4 regions of the Siccibacter colletis genome follow, and region 2 is predicted to be linked to each of the others. Evidence: predicted binding sites of a transcription regulator. Region 2 holds the regulator's gene; each other region holds the start of a gene.
What was found. Region 2 encodes LexA, which represses DNA repair genes until DNA is damaged. Its sites were predicted from a motif close to TNCTGTATGTACATACAGNA; they were not measured.
Positions count from the first base shown of each region.

Region 1: KFZ77_RS06545 (DNA translocase FtsK 4TM domain-containing protein) is a predicted target of LexA. The motif match lies at 2,000-2,019, and genes of this name have one in related genera.
Region 3: uvrB (excinuclease ABC subunit UvrB) is a predicted target of LexA. The motif match lies at 2,509-2,528, and genes of this name have one in related genera.
Region 4: umuD (translesion error-prone DNA polymerase V autoproteolytic subunit) is a predicted target of LexA. The motif match lies at 2,654-2,673, and genes of this name have one in related genera.

Region 1 is NZ_CP074352.1:1,359,866-1,364,527, reverse strand. It holds gene KFZ77_RS06545 (DNA translocase FtsK 4TM domain-containing protein) at 1-1,937, opposite strand, end outside; gene lrp (leucine-responsive transcriptional regulator Lrp) at 2,058-2,552, opposite strand; gene trxB (thioredoxin-disulfide reductase) at 3,038-4,006, shown strand; gene cydD (heme ABC transporter permease/ATP-binding protein CydD) at 4,145-4,662, shown strand, end outside.
Region 2 is NZ_CP074352.1:3,702,874-3,707,535, forward strand. It holds gene zur (zinc uptake transcriptional repressor Zur) at 1-24, shown strand, start outside; gene KFZ77_RS17725 (CsbD family protein) at 101-310, opposite strand; gene dinF (MATE family efflux transporter DinF) at 540-1,859, opposite strand; gene lexA (transcriptional repressor LexA) at 1,940-2,548, opposite strand; gene KFZ77_RS17740 (diacylglycerol kinase) at 2,658-3,026, opposite strand; gene plsB (glycerol-3-phosphate 1-O-acyltransferase PlsB) at 3,157-4,662, shown strand, end outside.
Region 3 is NZ_CP074352.1:1,226,355-1,231,016, reverse strand. It holds gene yvcK (uridine diphosphate-N-acetylglucosamine-binding protein YvcK) at 1-371, shown strand, start outside; gene uvrB (excinuclease ABC subunit UvrB) at 414-2,432, opposite strand; gene KFZ77_RS05930 (ABC transporter ATP-binding protein) at 3,289-3,999, shown strand; gene bioD (dethiobiotin synthase) at 3,996-4,662, opposite strand, start outside.
Region 4 is NZ_CP074352.1:1,810,199-1,814,860, reverse strand. It holds gene gatA (PTS galactitol transporter subunit IIA) at 1-147, opposite strand, end outside; gene gatZ (tagatose-bisphosphate aldolase subunit GatZ) at 140-1,435, opposite strand; gene KFZ77_RS08680 (DeoR/GlpR family DNA-binding transcription regulator) at 1,739-2,521, shown strand; gene umuD (translesion error-prone DNA polymerase V autoproteolytic subunit) at 2,694-3,122, shown strand; gene KFZ77_RS08670 (DUF1272 domain-containing protein) at 3,113-3,385, opposite strand; gene KFZ77_RS08665 (RidA family protein) at 3,496-3,900, opposite strand; gene KFZ77_RS08660 (TetR/AcrR family transcriptional regulator) at 4,061-4,657, shown strand.

The DNA.
Region 1 (4,662 bases), 1.7 Mb from region 2:
GGCCCCGGTTCACCGTAGCGCTGGTGCTGCTGGGCGGCAAACTGACGGGCCAGTTCATCCTGCTGGAATACGTCGGCTTCTTCATCGCTGCCCGGCGCATGACGCTCTGCTTCACGCGACTTTTCTTCGGCCATGCGCTGCGATGGCAGTTTAATGCCATAGGAAGCCAGTTCACGACGGGTCGGTACCCGGACCGGATTAGGACGCGGGAGCTGAGGACCTACCCCTTCTTTTACTTGTGGACGCGGTGCGTCGCCCGCCAGCCCGAACACCGGGGTAAAGGCGGCGGCAGTCGCGGCAGCCTGAGCAGCACTTTGCGTGCCCGCAGCAACGGTGCCGGCGTCCGGCATGCCGATGCTGCCAGCGTCTGGCTGAGGTGCAGCTGGTGCGCTACCGACTTCATGCGCAGCGGCAGCGTGAGTCGATACCGGCTGTGCGGCAACCGGACGCGCAGGCGCTTGCTCATCCTGTGGCTCAGGGATCGGGCGATACCAGGCAGCGAGCTGTTCACGCTCGCGAGCACGCTGCGCCTCCACCTCTTCAAAATGCCACAGCGGTGGACGAGCTGGCTTGCTCTCTTCTGCTGGCTGCGCCTCCTGCAGGTCAGCCGCTGGCTGCGCGTAAGGCTGTTGGTATGGCTGTTCGTATGACGGCGCATCGTATGACTGCGCAGACGCAGGCGTCTGATAAGCGGGATCTGCGGCAGGCTGAGGGCGGTTATGCCACTCCTCTTCTGCCGGATGAGCCATGTGGAACGGCTGGAATGCATCGGCCGGTGCTGGCGCAACATAGCTGGCTGGCTCCGGGGCCACAGAAGGCTCCGGTGTATGTACGGTAGGGGCAGCCTGCCACTCTACCGGCGCAACCTGAGGTTGCGGCGCAGCGGTCACGGCAGATGCCTGAGGCATCACCGCTTCTACCGGAGCAGCAAAGGCATTGGATGCCGCCGCGGTGGCTGCACCTGCCGCGGCGATCGGCGCGGCGATGGAACGGCCGCTGAACAGCGGATCGTCCGGGTCAAGTTCAGGTTGTTGCAGGCTATGGCCAGAGAACAGTACGTCATCCGCATCGGCATCAACGCCGCGCGCGCTGAACAGCACGTCATCCGGGTCATCCATACGCTTACCGGAGAACAGCGCTTCGTCGGTTTTGCGCCCCATCGGATTGGCAAACTTTTCGGCCACGCGCTGCTTGCGTGCCAGCGCACCGCGCAGAATACGCGCCCGGCGCGACTCTTTTTTCTCAACCGGAAGATCGTCCTCTTCCTCATCGTCGTACTCGTCTTCTTCATACTCGTCGTCCTGCCAGGTGTCATCCCGGCGGGTACGGTTGCTGGCGAAGGTCAGTACGCTGAGCACGACGCTACCAATTTTTTCCGCGATGCTGACCCAGGACCAGCCGGTGAACAGCGTCAGGCCCGCCGCCCAGATGCAGAGCAGTGCAATGGTGCCGCCAGTACTGTTGAGCAGCGGCATCATAGCGGTACTCAACAGGCTGCCGATGACCCCGCCCGAGGCGAAGTACCAGATATCGTCGGCGTTGATGGCGGCCAGGCCACAGGAGGTCAGGATCAGCGCCAGCACGCCAATCAGACGCAGGGCAACAGCGAAATAGTCGATGTAATCTTCATTGGCGCGGTGGCAATACGCAAACCAGCAGCCGCCGACGATCATCACCGGTATGGTGTAGGCCATCACCCCGAAAATAAAGAACAGGGTATCGGCAAGCCAGGCGCCCGGCATACCACCGAGGTTGTGAATAGGCTCGTGCCACGCGGTTTGCGACCAGCTGGGATCGGACGGATTAAAACTGAGTAAGGCGGCCATCAGCCACACGGCAAACAGCGCCACAAGGATCAGCAACGCTTCTAAAACGCGGCGTCCGCTGCTTAATTTGGTCAGTGTTACTTCTTTGTCTTCAGTGTATTCCTGGCTCAAGACAGGCACTCCAGATCCGTGATGCTAAAATGGCAAACAGCGCCGGGTTGCCCCGGCACTGCTGCTGTATGGATTAACAGGAGTGTAATCAAAATACGGTGATTTTGCACCTGATCCGTCTTAGCGGGTCTTAATAACCAGACGATTACTCTGCTTCACTTCTTCCATCACCACGTAGGTGCGGGTGTCGTTTACGCCCGGCAGGCGCAGCAGGGTTTCGCCCAATAGCTTACGGTAGGCGGACATGTCCGGTACGCGGGTCTTCAACAGGTAGTCGAAATCACCGGATACCAGATGACACTCCTGAATTTCTTCAAGTTTTTGCACTGCAGCGTTGAACTGCTCAAACACATCCGGCGCACCGCGATTCAGAGTAATCTCAACGAACACCAGAAGGGAGGCATCCAGATAATGCGGATTCAGCAGCGCGGTATAGCCCTGAATGAATCCTTGTCTCTCCAGCCTGCGCACACGCTCAAGGCATGGCGTAGGGGAAAGCCCCACTCGTTTTGAAAGCTCGACGTTGGAAATGCGCCCATCCTTTTGCAGCTCATTCAGAATGTTACGATCGATACGGTCGAGATCTTTGCCAGGGCGCTTCTTGCTATCTACCATTATTATTGTCTCTCTGTATTCCTTCCCTACACCTGCCATTACCCTGTTCACATCACTGTTCAGGGTCTATTTTGAGAAGACCGGGGTGCCGGAAGGCGGTATCGATATCACGCATGGCGTCTGTCCACGCCATGCGTAGATGTCAATTACCCGGTAAAAATGCATTGTTCAGCGTGACGTTGCGCCACTCCCGGAGCAAATGCGCTTTTTCTTCATCGAATGTTTTCGCAAAAGCGCAGGGGATTGTCAAAGTAAAACATCGTTTTTTAGTAGAACGTGCCAGTAATTAGTAACCAGTAGCGATTATTCCTCATTTTACCCCCTGAATAGCGCTCTTTTTTCAGCGCAACTTGTTATGCCTGAATGGCTTATCCATTGGCTTACGCTATTACATGTATTGTTAACAAAATCGCTACGCCCTTTTTTTACCGTCACAAATTACCTACAATCCAGCCCATTGTTTGCCAATCAACAATGAGGATCTCATGGGCACGGCGAAACACAGTAAACTGTTAATTCTTGGCTCCGGCCCGGCGGGCTATACCGCTGCGGTCTATGCTGCGCGCGCAAACCTGAATCCGGTACTGATTACCGGTATGGAAAAAGGCGGTCAGCTGACCACAACCACCGAAGTCGAAAACTGGCCGGGCGACCCGCACGATCTGACTGGTCCGCTGTTGATGGAGCGCATGCACGAGCATGCCGCGAAGTTTGAAACGGAAATCCTGTTCGACCATATCACCCGCGTCGATCTGCAAAATCGTCCGTTCCGCCTGATCGGTGACAACGGCGAATACACCTGCGATGCGCTGATTATCGCCACCGGCGCCTCAGCCCGTTATCTGGGTCTGCCGTCTGAAGAAGCGTATAAAGGCCGCGGTGTTTCCGCCTGCGCCACCTGCGACGGATTCTTCTACCGCAACCAGAAAGTCGCGGTCATCGGCGGCGGTAACACCGCGGTGGAAGAAGCGCTGTACCTGGCGAATATCGCTTCGGAAGTGCATCTGATTCACCGTCGCGATAGCTTCCGCGCAGAGAAAATCCTGATTAAGCGTCTGATGGACAAAGTCGAAAGCGGCAATATCGTGCTGCACACCCACCGCACGCTGGAAGAGGTGACCGGCGATCAGATGGGCGTGTCAGGGCTGCGCCTTCGCGATACCGAAAACGCCGACAACGTGGAAACGCTGGAGGTAGCCGGTCTGTTTGTGGCTATCGGCCACAGCCCGAACACGGCGATTTTCGACGGTCAGCTGGAGCTGGAAAACGGCTACATCAAAGTGCAGTCCGGTATCCACGGTAATGCGACTCAGACCAGCATTCCTGGCGTGTTTGCCGCCGGCGACGTGATGGACCATATCTATCGTCAGGCGATCACCTCTGCGGGCACCGGCTGTATGGCGGCGCTCGACGCGGAACGCTATCTTGACGGTCTGGCGCAGGGCATCAAATAAGCGCTGTAAATAAAATACCCTTGTGAGTCAATCACAAGTAAAGAAGGCGACAATGTGTCGCCTTTCTTTTTGGCTCGTTGTAACATTCGGTGCAAATTCACCCCCGGGCAGCCGTTTCCCGTAATTGCATAGCACCCCATGAACAAAACCCGTCAACAAGAACTTACCCGCTGGCTGAAAGCGCAGAGCGCCCTTTCCCGCCGCTGGCTCATGCTTTCTCGTCTGCTTGGTCTTATCAGCGGTCTGCTGATCGTGGCGCAGGCCTGGCTGCTGGCGCACCTGCTGCACAACCTGATTATGGAAGACATTCCACGCGAAGCGATGCTGCTGCCGTTTGCCTTGCTGGTGATGGTGTTCGTGCTGCGCGCCTGGGTGGTGTGGATGCGTGAAAAGGTAGGGTTCCGTGCCGGACAAAAGATCCGCTATGCCATTCGCCGCCAGGTGCTGGATCGCCTGCAACAGGCCGGGCCGGCATGGATCCAGGGTAAACCCGCCGGTAGCTGGGCGACGCTGATCCTTGAGCAAATCGACGATATGCATGACTACTATGCCCGCTACCTGCCGCAGATGGCGCTGGCGGCAATGGTGCCGCTGCTGATCGTGATTACCATTTTCCCGGTCAACTGGACGGCGGCCCTGATCCTGCTGGGCACCGC
Region 2 (4,662 bases):
CAGGGAAAAAAGCGCGGGAAGTAGTGAAGGCGTTAAGTGGTACATCCTTGTACCTGGGCTGGGTAGGCCCCGAGGGTCAGCACAATTGAGTTAGCGTGCTTTACCAGCGATAGTTATGACGGGTTTCCCAGTCAGTAACCTGCTTGTCAGCCTCGTCTTTGCTGTTGCCGTAGCGCTCCTGGATCTTACCAACCAGCTGATCGCGCTTACCTTCAATGACAGTCATGTCATCGTCGGTCAATTTACCCCATTGTTCTTTCGCTTTACCTTTGAACTGTTTCCAGTTACCGCCGACTTCGTCTTTATTCATGATAATGTCCTCATCGTTCGGTTTATGAGATTGCGTTTATGAACCGTCCTGACATTCATCTCATTTCCTGCTGGACGTGATAATAATTGTAGACGAGCCTGCGGGAACGGGGCGGTGATTCGGAATATTTAACCATTTTCACTCCCGGGCGCATGAAAAATGACCATGAAAGGGCTGCAAAATCAGGAAGCTGGAGGCTGCTTAAAGCCCGGTAAAGGGATGTAACTGACTATGTAAACCAGCGGTCTTGTTGCCAGAAACGCCGCCACATCCAGCCCAGCGTCACCCCTCGCAGCGCCAGGAAGACGCACAGCGCCAGCCACAAACCATGATTACCCAGCAGCGGAAGTGACAGCAGCGTCAGGGCAAACCCCAGAGCGGCCAGCGCCATGCTGTTACGCATCTCACGGCCACGGGTGGCGCCAATGAACATACCGTCCAGCAAATAACACCAGACACCCACCAGCGGCAGCAGGATTTGCCACGGCAGATAGTGCCCGGCAAGCTGCCGCAGGCTGTCGATGGAGGTCAGCATGGCGACAATGGTGGAACCGAAACAGGCATAGACCAGGGCAAATGCCAGCGCGACAATCCCTGCCTGCCGGCAGGCGGCGCGCCAGACATCAAGCAGCGAGGAGCGATCGCGCGCGCCAAATGCGTGCCCGGAATGCGCTTCCACCGCATAGGCAAAACCGTCGAGCGCATAGGCCGTAAAAGTGAGGAGCGTCATCAGCACAGCATTCACCGCCACCACCTCGCCGCCCAGCCGCGCCCCAAGAACGGTAATGGAACCGAAGCAGAGCTGAAGCAGCAGCGACCGCAGCATAATGTCGCGGTTAAGCGCCAGCAGCTTACGCATATTCCCGCGCCATGCCGCTTTCAACATGGTTACGCTGACACCCCGCAACCGCAGGACTTTCCACGCCATCAGCAGGCCGATAAGGAAGGTGACATATTCGGCGATAACCGTTGAGAGCGCCGCGCCCTGCACGTTCATCTGCATCCCCATCACCAGCCACAGGTCGAGCACGATGTTGAGCAGGTTACCCACTACCAGCAGGATCACCGGTGCACGGGCATACTGCACGCCCAGCAACCACCCGAGCAGCACCAGATTTGCCAGCGAGGCGGGCGCGCTCAGCCAGCGGATCTCAAGAAAGCGGCGCGCCTGAAGCAGCACGTCGTCGCTACCACCGGTGATGTGCAGCGCAAGATTGATAAGCGGGGTACGCAGAAGAAAAATAGCGAAGCCGGCAATAAGCGCCAGCATCAGGGGCTGTACCAGCGCCCGCGCCAGCCCGGCGGGGTCTTTCGCACCGAACGCCTGGGCCGTCAGCCCGGTGGTGCTCATACGCAGGAACAGCAGCAGCATAAACAGGAAGCTGGTTGCCATTGACCCTACCGCCACGCCGCCAAGATAGGCTGCGCTGTCGAGATGACCAATCACCGCCGTATCCACCAGGCCAAGCAGCGGCACGGTGATATTCGAGAAGATCATTGGCAGCGCAAGACGCCACAACGCTTTATCAGTGGAGGAGAAGAACGACATGCTGCCCCGAACTGGTAATGAGGTCAGAAGGCTAACCTCACGGCAACACGCGGCACCATGAGGTTAAAATCAGAGGGAGATTACAGCCACTCGCCGTTGCGGATCACACCCACTGCCAGGCCTTCGATAGTGAAGCTCTGTTCGCGCAGGTCAACCACGATAGGATCGAAGTCGCTGTTTTCAGGCAACAGCTGAACGATGTTGCCCTGTTTTTTGAGACGTTTTACGGTCACTTCATCTTCGATACGCGCCACCACAACCTGGCCGTTACGCGCTTCTTCGGTTTTATGCACCGCCAGCAGATCGCCATCCATAATGCCGATGTCTTTCATCGACATCCCGCTGACACGCAGCAGAAAGTCTGCGCTCGGCTTGAACAGGGACGGGTCAACCTGATAGTGACCTTCGATATGCTGGGAGGCCAGCAGCGGTTCACCCGCCGCAACGCGACCAATCAGCGGCAGCCCTTCAGCTTCTTCAATGAGCAGACGAATGCCGCGCGATGCGCCTGAAACGATCTCAATGACGCCTTTACGCGCCAGCGCTTTCAGGTGCTCTTCCGCCGCGTTCGGGGAACGGAACCCCAAACGCGCTGCAATTTCCGCACGAGTAGGCGGCATGCCGGTCTGGCCGATATGATCCCGAATGAGATCGAACACCTCTTGCTGCCTGGTCGTTAACGCTTTCATTCCGCCCCCTGGGTGTATATACAGTTATGCTGTGAGTATATACAGTCAAAGGCGACTTTGGAACCACAAAATGCGCAAAAAACCAGACACACGGCCCGTTCTGGAAAGGTTATCGCAAATGCTGCCAAAGTAGCGTGCCCCAGGTGATAAGAGCGGTGATGATAGACAGCAGTACCGCACCGGACCCCATATCTTTGGCACGCCCGGAAAGCTCGTGGAATTCCGGCCCGATTCGGTCCACTACCGCCTCAATGGCGCTATTAAGGATTTCGACAATCATGACCAGCAAAACGGAACCGATCAGCAGAACGCGCGTGATGGCATCAACATCCAGCCAGCATGCAATCGCAATTGCCACAACTGCCGCGACGGCCTCCTGGCGGAAGGCGGCTTCATTTTTCCAGGCTGCGCGATACCCTTTCCAGGAGTAGCCTGCAGCTTTGATAATACGGGTTAACCCGGTGGTGTTATTCGCCATGAAAAGAAACCTTTTTGAATTCTGAGCGTCAATGCTTTTACGTCGCCTTCAGCGCAGCACAGAAATTCCCAACGGATTCTGATATTCTTGCGGCGCGATTGCATTATTAACCAGAGGCTTTACATCGTTTATGTCCGGTTGGCCACGAATTTACTACAAATTACTGAATTTACCATTAAGTGTCCTGGTAAAGACCAAGTCTATTCCGGCAGACCCCTGCGCCGAATTAGGGCTGGATACCTCTCGCCCTATTATGTATGTGCTGCCCTATAACTCTAAGGCAGATTTGCTGGCGCTGCGCGAACAATGCCTGGCGCATGATTTACCCGACCCGCTTGAACCGCTGGAAATCGACGGCGCTATTCTGCCGCGCTACGTGTTCATTCACAGCGGGCCGCGCGTGTTCACCTATTACACGCCGAAAGAAGAGTCTATTAAGCTCTTCCACGACTATCTGGATTTACACCGCAGCAACCCGAATCTCGATGTGCAGATGGTGCCGGTTTCGGTGATGTTTGGCCGCTCTCCGGGCCGCGAAAAGGGTGAGGTTAACCCGCCGCTGCGCATGCTGAACGGCATTCAGAAGTTCGTCGCTATCTCCTGGCTGGGGCGCGACAGCTTTGTGCGCTTCTCGCCGCCGGTTTCGCTGCGCCGCATGGCCACCGAGCACGGCACCGATAAAATTATCGCGCAAAAGCTGGCGCGCGTGGCGCGTATGCACTTTGCCCGCCAGCGTCTGGCCACCGTTGGCCCCCGCCTGCCGGTGCGTCAGGATCTGTTCAATAAGCTGCTGGCGTCAAAAGCGATTGCCCGTGCGGTAGAGGACGAAGCGCGTACCAAAAAGATCTCCCATGAAAAGGCGCAGCAGAATGCCGTCGCGCTGATGGAAGAGATCGCGGCTGACTTCTCCTATGAAGCTATTCGCGTGAGCGATCGCGTGCTGGGCTTTACCTGGAACCGTCTCTATCAGGGCATCAACGTTCATAACGCTGAGCGCGTACGTCAGCTGGCCCACGACGGTCACGAGATCGTCTATGTGCCCTGCCACCGCAGCCATATGGACTATCTGCTGCTCTCTTACGTGCTCTATCACCAGGGGCTGGTACCGCCACACATTGCTGCGGGCATCAACCTGAATTTCTGGCCCGCTGGCCCGATTTTCCGCCGTCTGGGCGCGTTCTTTATCCGTCGTACTTTTAAAGGCAACAAGCTCTATTCCACGGTGTTCCGTGAGTACCTCGGCGAACTGTTCAGCCGCGGCTACTCGGTTGAGTATTTCGTGGAAGGCGGACGCTCCCGTACCGGTCGCCTACTGGATCCGAAAACCGGCACGCTTTCGATGACCATTCAGGCGATGCTGCGCGGCGGCACGCGTCCGATTACGCTGGTGCCGATTTACATCGGCTACGAGCACGTCATGGAAGTGGGCACCTATGCCAAAGAGCTGCGCGGCGCTACGAAAGAGAAAGAGAGCCTGCTGCAGATGGTGCGCGGGCTGAGCAAGCTGCGCAATCTCGGCCAGGGCTATGTCAACTTCGGCGAGCCGATGTCGCTGACCTCATGGCTGAATGATAACGTGCCGGAGTGGCGCGAATCGGTTGACCCGATCGAAGCGATACGTCCGGCGTGGCTGACG
Region 3 (4,662 bases), 1.6 Mb from region 2:
TTGCCGAAGCGGACTTAATTCTGATTGGCCCCGGCAGCTTTTACACCAGCCTGATCCCCCTGCTGCTGCTGCCCGATCTTGCTCAGGCGCTGCGGCGCACCCCTGCCCCGGTGGTTTACATCGGTAATCTTGGTCGCGAGCTGAGTCCGGCGGCGGCGAGCCTGGCGCTGCATGAGAAGCTGGCGCTGATGGAACAGTACGTCGGCAAGAAAATCATTGATGCGGTGGTGGTCGGTCCGAAAGTGGACGTTAGCGGTATTGAAGGGCGCCTGGTGATCCAGGAGCCGCTGGAGGCCTCGGACGTGCCCTACCGCCACGACCGGCACCTGCTGCGCGCTGCGCTGGAAAAAGCGATTCAGGAACTGGGATAAGTACCCCCTCCCGCGGCGGGAGAGGGTCTCCGGGAGCAGGACTCAGGAGGCGGCGATAAACAGCTCGCGTAACTGATGCAGTTTGTCGCGCAGCTCGGCGGCCTGCTCGAACTCAAGGTTCTGGGCCGCCTCCAGCATCTGGGTTTCCAGCTGCTGGATCTTCTGGCTCAGCGCCTTCGGCGTCAGCGCCAGTTCATCATCCTCAACGATCACCGGACGTGACTTACCGCGCCCTTTGGCTTTGGTTTTCGCCAGCCCTTCGCCCAGCTGCAGGATGTCCACCACCTTCTTGTTCAGCCCCTGCGGCACGATGCCGTGCTCTTCGTTGTACTTCTGCTGCTTCTCACGGCGACGCTCGGTTTCGCTAATCGCCTTCGCCATTGACGGTGTGATCTTATCGCCGTAAAGAATGGCTTTACCGTTGACGTTACGCGCCGCACGACCGATGGTCTGGATCAGCGAACGTTCCGAACGCAGGAAGCCCTCTTTGTCGGCATCCAGAATAGCGACCAGCGAGACTTCCGGCATATCCAGCCCCTCACGCAGCAGGTTGATACCCACCAGCACGTCAAACTCGCCGAGGCGCAGGTCGCGAATAATCTCCATGCGCTCCACGGTATCGATATCCGAGTGCAGATAGCGCACCTTCTCGCCGTGCTCCTCCAGGTATTCGGTTAAGTCCTCGGCCATACGCTTGGTCAGGGTAGTGACCAGCACGCGCTCGTTAATGGCGACGCGCTTGCGGATCTCTGAGAGCAGGTCATCGACCTGGGTCGCTACTGGACGCACTTCGATAATCGGGTCGAGCAGACCGGTCGGACGCACCACCTGGTCCACGATTTCAGTGCCGGATTTTTCCAGCTCGTAGTTGCCAGGCGTTGCCGAGACGTAAATGGTTTGCGGTGCCAGCGCCTCGAACTCTTCAAATTTCATCGGACGGTTATCCAGCGCCGACGGCAGGCGGAAGCCGTACTCCACCAGCGTCTCTTTACGCGCCCGGTCGCCGCGGTACATGCCGCCAATCTGCGGAATGGTAACGTGGGATTCGTCCACCACCAGCAGGCCATCGGCAGGCAGGTAGTCAAACAGCGTCGGCGGCGCTTCGCCCGGCCCACGCCCGGAGAGGTAGCGCGAGTAGTTTTCAATACCCGAGCAGTAGCCCAGCTCGTTCATCATTTCGAGATCGAACTGGGTGCGCTGGGTCAGGCGCTGCTCTTCCAGCAGCTTGTTGTTTTCCAGCAGCGTTTTACGGCGGTCCGCCAGATCGACTTTGATCTCTTCCATCGCCTGTACGATGCGCTCGCGCGGCGTCACGTAGTGGGTTTTTGGGTAGACGGTAAAGCGCTGGATCACGGATTCAACGTGGCCGGTGAGCGGGTCGAACAGCGACAGGCGCTCCACTTCCTCGTCGAACAGCTCAACGCGCAGCGCGAAATCGTCAGACTCCGCCGGGAAGATATCAATCACCTCGCCGCGCACCCGGAAGGTGCCGCGCTGAAACGCCTGATCGTTACGCCCGTACTGCAGCTCCGCCAGCCGACGCACAATGGCGCGCTGATCGATGATCATGCCTTTGGTCAGGTGCAGCATCATCTTCAGATAGAGGTCCGGGTCGCCCAGACCGTAGATGGCCGACACCGACGCCACCACGACGACGTCACGACGCTCCAGCAGCGCTTTGGTTGCAGAGAGACGCATCTGCTCGATGTGCTCGTTCACCGACGAATCCTTCTCGATAAAGGTGTCGGAGCTCGGCACGTAGGCCTCGGGCTGGTAGTAGTCGTAGTAGGAGACGAAATACTCCACCGCGTTATCCGGGAAGAACTCTTTCATCTCGCCGTACAGCTGCGCCGCCAGGGTTTTGTTGGGAGCCAGCACCATCGTGGGGCGCTGCAGGTCGGCAATAACGTTGGCCACGGTAAAAGTCTTACCCGAACCGGTCACGCCAAGCAGCGTCTGATGGGCCAGGCCATCCTCCAGCCCCTCTTTCAGGCGACGAATCGCCTCAGGCTGGTCACCTGACGGGCGGAAGGCGGAATTTAATTTGAACGGTTTACTCATGGATGGCTACCTGATGACGATGTGCGCGGGCCGAGGGGTAATTTTACTCGCCATGCTATATTTTGCCAGTAAATTATACTGGATGGAAATCCAGTATCGAATGACAGGATGTGCGTTATCGGGTTAAAACATGGCCCGGTTGGGCGGGCTATTTCTTCTCTGGCGATATAAAACACCAGGCCAACGGTTTATCCCCAGAAAAAGTTGCCTTTTAACATTTGTCAAGGATGCATATAAAAGTTTCATGACAGGCGATGACACTTTTCTTACAGCCATTGCTTTTAATTAACGTGCTGATATTAAATAGTTTTTAAAAAAAGGCGGCTTTCGAGCCAATTCAGGCGTAACCCGCGTCCGCTCTCGCTTGTCGCATGTTTTCTAACTCTAATACACAAGGTTATCCACAGGAATAGTGGATAACTCAACCCGAGCCAGAGTGCTACTGCCCGCAAAAGATCCCTCCGGTTTGCGCAACGCGCCGCAAAAAAAAATTTATAGCAAAATTTTGCCGGTCTCACGCCCCGTTTCCGGCAATAGCTGCTAGCCGGTTAAGGCGGATCAAAAGCGATCCTTTTTCCTGATTCTGGTGCGTCTGCACCACCATACCGCGCGCTCAGGCTCGCAACAGGTGCAGCGCCGCCAGCAGCCTGCACGAACATGCAGCACCCGGCTGCTTTTTTGTCGGTATTGTCCCAAATAACGCCAACCCGCTGGTGATTTATCCGTGCTGGCAAGGGAATTGCAGAACTCTGTTCCTGGAACTCAACCCCGCCCGTGGGGCAAGGCGCTGGATGCCGGGTATCCGGGTTAGCAGCGGCCACGCCGCCTGAAGTTCCTCACCGAATAAGGAGTCAGCATGTTGAGTTTACGCGCGGTTAATCACTACTACGGCACGCATCACAGCCTGTGGAATGTCGATCTTGAACTGCTTCCCGGGGAGTGCACCTGCGTGACCGGGCTGCCCGGCATGGGCAAAACCACCCTGCTGAACTGCATTGCCGGTCATCTGCCAGTGGAGAGCGGCAGCATTCTCTGGCACGACGCCGGCAAGCCAGCCCGGGATCTTCAGGGCGTGAGCGCGGAGGCGCGCATGGCGTTGGGTATCAGTTACGTTCCCGAGGACCGGCGCATCTTTTCACGGCTGACGGTGGAGGAAAATCTGCAGCTGGCGATGATGGCGGCCACCGGGCAGCCGCAGGCGATCCCGGCGGATATCTTCGATCTGTTTCCTGAGCTGTACGGTTTGCGACAGCGGCGCGGTGCCGAGCTGGAAGAGGAGAGCCTGCATCAGCTCAGCCTCGCCCGGGCGCTGGTGACCCGCCCGCGGCTGCTGATCCTTGACGAGCCAACCCGTGGGATTGGGCACAATATGATGCAGACGCTGTGTGCGGTGATCGTACGCCTGAATCGTGAACTGGGGCTGACGGTGCTGCTGGTCGAACAGCGCCTGTCATTTATCCGCCACGTCGCTGATCGCTTCTGTCTGCTGCATCGCGGGCGCAACGTGGCGCAGGGAAGCGTCGCCCAGCTGGATGACAAGCTGCTGGCGCACTGGATGGCGCCTTAGCGCAGCCCGTCCAGTTGCAGGTAGCGGCCCACGTCCTGCTGCTCCGCCTCGCCGCCCAGCCACGGGATCTCCCCGAAGAACGGGGCGTCGATCTTCTGGCGCAGCGTGGTGAGGTATTCCGCATGGCGTTTACCCGGTGCCACCACATCGTTGGCGATCCAGCCTGCCAGCGGCAGCCCGGCGCTGCGCACCGCCTGAGCGGTAAGCATGGCGTGGTTGATACACCCGAGCTTCACCCCCACCACCAGAATCACCGGCAGCTGCTCGCTGACCGCCCAGTCAGCGAAAGTCTGGCTGGCGGAGAGCGGTGTAAACCAGCCGCCCGCCCCTTCCACCAGCACCCAGTCGGCCTGACGCTCGAGTTCCCGCAGGCCATGTGACATTGCCGTAAAGTCGAGCGGCACACCCAGCTCGGCGCTGAGAATATGCGGCGAGGTCGGCTCTTCAAACACGTAAGGATTAACCTGCTCGTAGGCCAGCGCCACGCTGCTGTTGCGCTGCAGAGCCAGCGCATCACCGTTGCGGATACCGTCCGGGGTGCGTTCGCTGCCGGAGGCCACCGGCTTGAAACCGGCAGTACGATACCCGCGCTGCGTCGCAGCCTGCAGCAGCGCGCAGCTGGCGACGGTTTTACCGACCTCGGTGTCGGTCCCGGTGACGAAA
Region 4 (4,662 bases), 1.9 Mb from region 2:
GTATGCGGCTTCGCGGGCGCGCAGCGCGGCGGGATAGCTCTCCCGACATATTCCCGCCTGCACCAGCGTCTCCCCGATATGGACCAATGCCTCATGGGCATCGTTAAAATGCAGTCCGCTGGCGGTTAGCAGTTGATAGTTATGCATGGCTCACCTGCCGGGCGTGATGCAGCTGTGGATGGCAGCCGCAGGCATAATCCCGCAGCACGTCCTGAATTTTGTCGATGATGAGATGGTGAGGCGACGGTACCAGGGTGCCGTTCAGCACGCGGTCGTACTGCTTCGGCAGATACTGGCTCAGCATCCCCAGCGGAAGGGTGGTTGCATTAAGGTTGCTCAGCAGGGTCTCCAGCGCGCGGCTGATGCGCCCGTTTGGCCAGTAATAGCGGATGCGATCTGACAGGCTGAAATGAATATCCACCCGTGATTCCGACCACACCTGGCGGTAATACTTTTTCCAGTAGCCCGGCTCATCCAGCATTACCTGGTCGATCACCTCAACGATGCGGCTCTGGCTTTCCGGTGCCACCAGTACCTGCTCCATGCTCGCGAGGGCAAAAATGGCTTCGCGCAACGCGAAGGTGAGCGCCGGACCGACTTTCAGGATGGCGAAGTGATCCGCCACCAGCGCGCGATACGCCTTGCGGGTCTGGTAATCGGTGGAGTGCGCCTCGTAGACCACCGGTGTGCCGGTGATAAAGGCGCTCAGCGCCTGCGCTTTTGCCGGGTCATAGTGCACCACGCTGCTGTGGTCGAACTCGACGCCCGGTTGTACCACCAGCGCCACAATCCGTGGAATGGCCTCCTCCAGCCCGGCCTGGCGAAAGGCCTGGTGGTGCAGCTCAAGGGTCTCTGCGGCATCCTCGGGCCGGGTGATGTGCACGCGCTCAATCGCCGACGCCTCGCCGCCCGGCACCGGCACTTCAGTGCCGATCACATAGGTCAGGGCCGCTTTTTGCGCTGGCGTCGCACACGCTTCCGCAACGCGGCACAGATCGGCGGCGCGCTCCGCGACCAGCGCCGGGGGCAGCGGCACGGGATCGTCCGCACAGGACATGGACGCATCGAGGTGAATTTTGCTGAACCCTGCTTTAACGTATTCCGCAATCAACGTCCGGGCTTTCGCCATCGCCTCCTGGGCCGGCTCGTTTTGCCAGCAGTTTGGCCCCAGATGATCGCCGCCAAGGATCAGCCGCGCGGCCGGGAAACCGACGCGCTGCGCAATCGCCAGCACGTAATCGCGAAATGCCGCGGGCTGCATACCCGTATACCCGCCGTACTGGTTGACCTGATTTGAGGTGGCTTCGATTAGCACCTTGCGACGGCTGTGTAAATCAAGGCGCAGTGCCGCTTCGATCACCAGCGGATGCGCTGAACAGACGGAACAGATGCCGCAATCAAGTCCACTTTTGTGCTGTTGTAGTAACGTTTTCATAATGTCCTCCGAATGCCTGACATTTAAAATCGTTTCTTTTCGTTTTTATCTCAATTGCTTTCTTTTAGTTGTGTGATCGCGATCGTTTAATTTCATATGGCCGCGCTGCTTTTTCTTAATAGCCGCCACGATCCGTGCAAAAATAACATTTCACATCAATAGATTGGGGGTTTTTAGTTATATCGTGAATGCTTCCGGCGTTAGGGTTTCGATTAATTGCGTAATCCTTCACACTCTTTTAATTGTCGTTTTACTTTCTAACGCTTTCGTTTTAGGATGAGCTCACATTTTCGAGGAGTGTTTATGAATACGTTCGAGCGCAGAAACAGGATTGTGGAAATGGTTAACGCATCCGGCAGCCTGATGGTGAATGACATCGCCGCCGAACTGGGGGTGACCGAAGTCACAGTGCGTACCGATCTGCGTATGCTGGAAGAGCATGGACTGCTGACGCGCTTTCACGGCGGTGCGGCACGCAGCGGCGCTCTGCTGGCGTTTGACAGCGCTGCCGAAAGCAGTGAAGTCAGCCTGCACGAGCGCTATAAGCTGGCGGCGGACCCTAAAAGGCGCATCGCGATTGAAGCGGCGCGGCTGGTCAGGGAGGGCGATACCGTGATCCTCGACAGCGGCAGCACCACTAAGCTGCTGGCCGAAGAACTGGTCGGCATGAACAACATCACGGTGATTACCAACAACCTGCCCGCGGCTAACGTGCTGCTGGAAAACACGGATATCACGCTGGTGGTGTGCGGCGGCACGCTGCGGCATAAAACCATATCGCTGCACGGCAGTATTGCCGAGCATGCCCTGCGCGGGGTGTCGGCTAACCTGATGTTTGTCGGGGCGGATGGCTTTGACTGTGAAAACGGTATCACAACGTTTAACGAGGGCTACGCCATCAGCGCAGTAATGGCCGCGGCGGCGCAGCAGGTGGTGGTAGTCAGTGATTCCAGTAAATTTGGGCGTAAGGGCTTTAACACCGTGCTGTCGATCGAGAAGATCAATACGATCGTTACCGATAAAAAAGCACCAGAAGAGGCAATTAACCGTCTGAAAGAACAAGGGAAAAATGTGATTCTCATCTGATCCGGCGTACAAAATGCGTACAGCCGACGCCGTGACCAGCGATAAATTTTTTTCTCTCAGCGAACAGTAAGATAGCGCCAATAACAAGCGAAGCAGCCGGGGCAACGCTTGCCAATAGCGAACACTGATTTATACTGGTTATAAATACAGTATAATTATCGGGACCGCTGCGATGGCGCTATATCACTTAACCCCTTCGCCTCACACCGTACGTTTACCGCTTTATCTTGAGCGGGTTTCAGCCGGGTTTCCCAGCCCGGCCACAGACTACATGGACAACGCGATCGATCTGGTCAAGCACCTGATCCCGCACCCCTCCTCTACCTATATATTGCGGGTAGCGGGTGATTCAATGCGCGATGCCGCTATCGTTAACGGCTCGCTGCTGCTGGTCGATGCCAGCCTGCGGCCTGGCCACGGCGATATTGTCGTTGCCCGGTTACGCGGCGACTTTACCGTGAAGCGTCTGCAACTTGCGCCCTCTCCGCATCTTCGTGCTGAAAATCCGGCCTATCCGCCGATCCCGCTCACCGATGAAGAAGACGTGCATATCGTTGGCGTGGTCACGACGGTGATCCACTCTCCGTCACGCTACGGCTGACGCCGATCGGAATGCGGTATCGCCCCGCAGCCTGGATGTGCCCGGAGAACGCGCTGCGTGGAGGCGGGTGAGGTGAGTAATTTGTCTGCGGGCCTGACGGGGCGAGGTACCAGCTCCCCGCCGCAGTTGGGGCAATGCCGGGCAAGCGTTCCTTCTGCGCAGCGCGCGCAGAAGGTGCATTCGAAAGAGCATATCCGTGCCTCGCGGGAATCCGGCGGCAGGTCCCGATCACAGCATTCACAGTTGGGTCGTAGTTCAAGCATGGCGTCCTCCTGGGTTTCGGCTACCTTACCCCGTCCGCCCGCGTTGCGTAAGACCGTTTCAGGACGCGCTGCTGCCTGAAACGGCCATCCGCCCTCCCCTTTTCCGCAGATTAGCTGCCGGCTCCCGCCGGAATGCGGGCAATCACTTTAATTTCAAAATCAAAACCTGCCAGCCAGGTCACCCCCAGCGCGGTCCAGTTTGGCGCAGGCCCATCGCCGAAGGCTTTCAGGCGGATCGGGTTGATGATGTCAAACTGTGCTGCGGGATTGGTGTGGAAGGTCGTCACGTCCACCACGTCGTCAAGGGTGCAGCCCGCGGCCTGCAGCACCGCCTTGAGGTTGGTGAATGCCAGTTCAACCTGCTTTGCAAAATCAGGCTCGGGAGAACCATCTTCCCGGCTACCCACCTGCCCGGACACAAACAGCAGATCGCCTGAGCGAATCGCCGCCGAGTAGCGGTTGATGTCATACAGCGCCTGGCGGCCCGGGGGGAAAACAGCGTCACGTATCGTCATACTCATACTCCAGTGCAGCAGAAGGGATCAAAGTGGCGGAACAAACCGCCTGCTCATCCGCCGAATGTGATAGAGTGAACTCACATACGCCGTGTATGTAAAATATTAAACATACGCCGCGTATGTCAATGGGCAACAGCATTAATTTTCAGGAGCAGGTATGGCAGCGAAACGACGTGCAGAGATGGTGGAAGAAACCCGCAGCAAGCTGATTCAGGCGGCGCGCCAGGCATTTTCTGACAAGGGCTACGCGGCGGCGTCAATGGATGAACTGACGGCTGCCGCCGGGTTGACCCGCGGTGCGCTGTACCACAACTTCGGCGACAAGAAAGGCCTGCTGCAGGCAGTGATCGACCAGATGGACGCAGAAATTCTGCGGCAGATGCGCGAAGCCAGCGCGCGCGAGGCGACAAAGTGGGACGGGTTTATTGCCGAAGCCATCACTTACATTGAGATGTCGCTGGAGCCGGAAGTACAGCGCATTATGCTGCTTGATGGCCCGGCGGTGCTCGGCGATCCGTCGCAGTGGCCTAATCAGACCGCCTGTCTGCGCACCACCACCGAAGCGATTGAGGCGCTGATAGCAGAAGGTACGGTACGTCAGGTGGATGCGGAAGCGGCGGCGCGACTGGTTAACGGCGCGGCGCTGAACGCGGCCTTATGGATTGCCGCCGCGGACGATCCGCACGCGGTACTGCCCCGGGCGATTGAGGCATTCAGGGTGCTGGTGTCGGGACTGCTGGCGGAAAAAGCCTGAGGTGC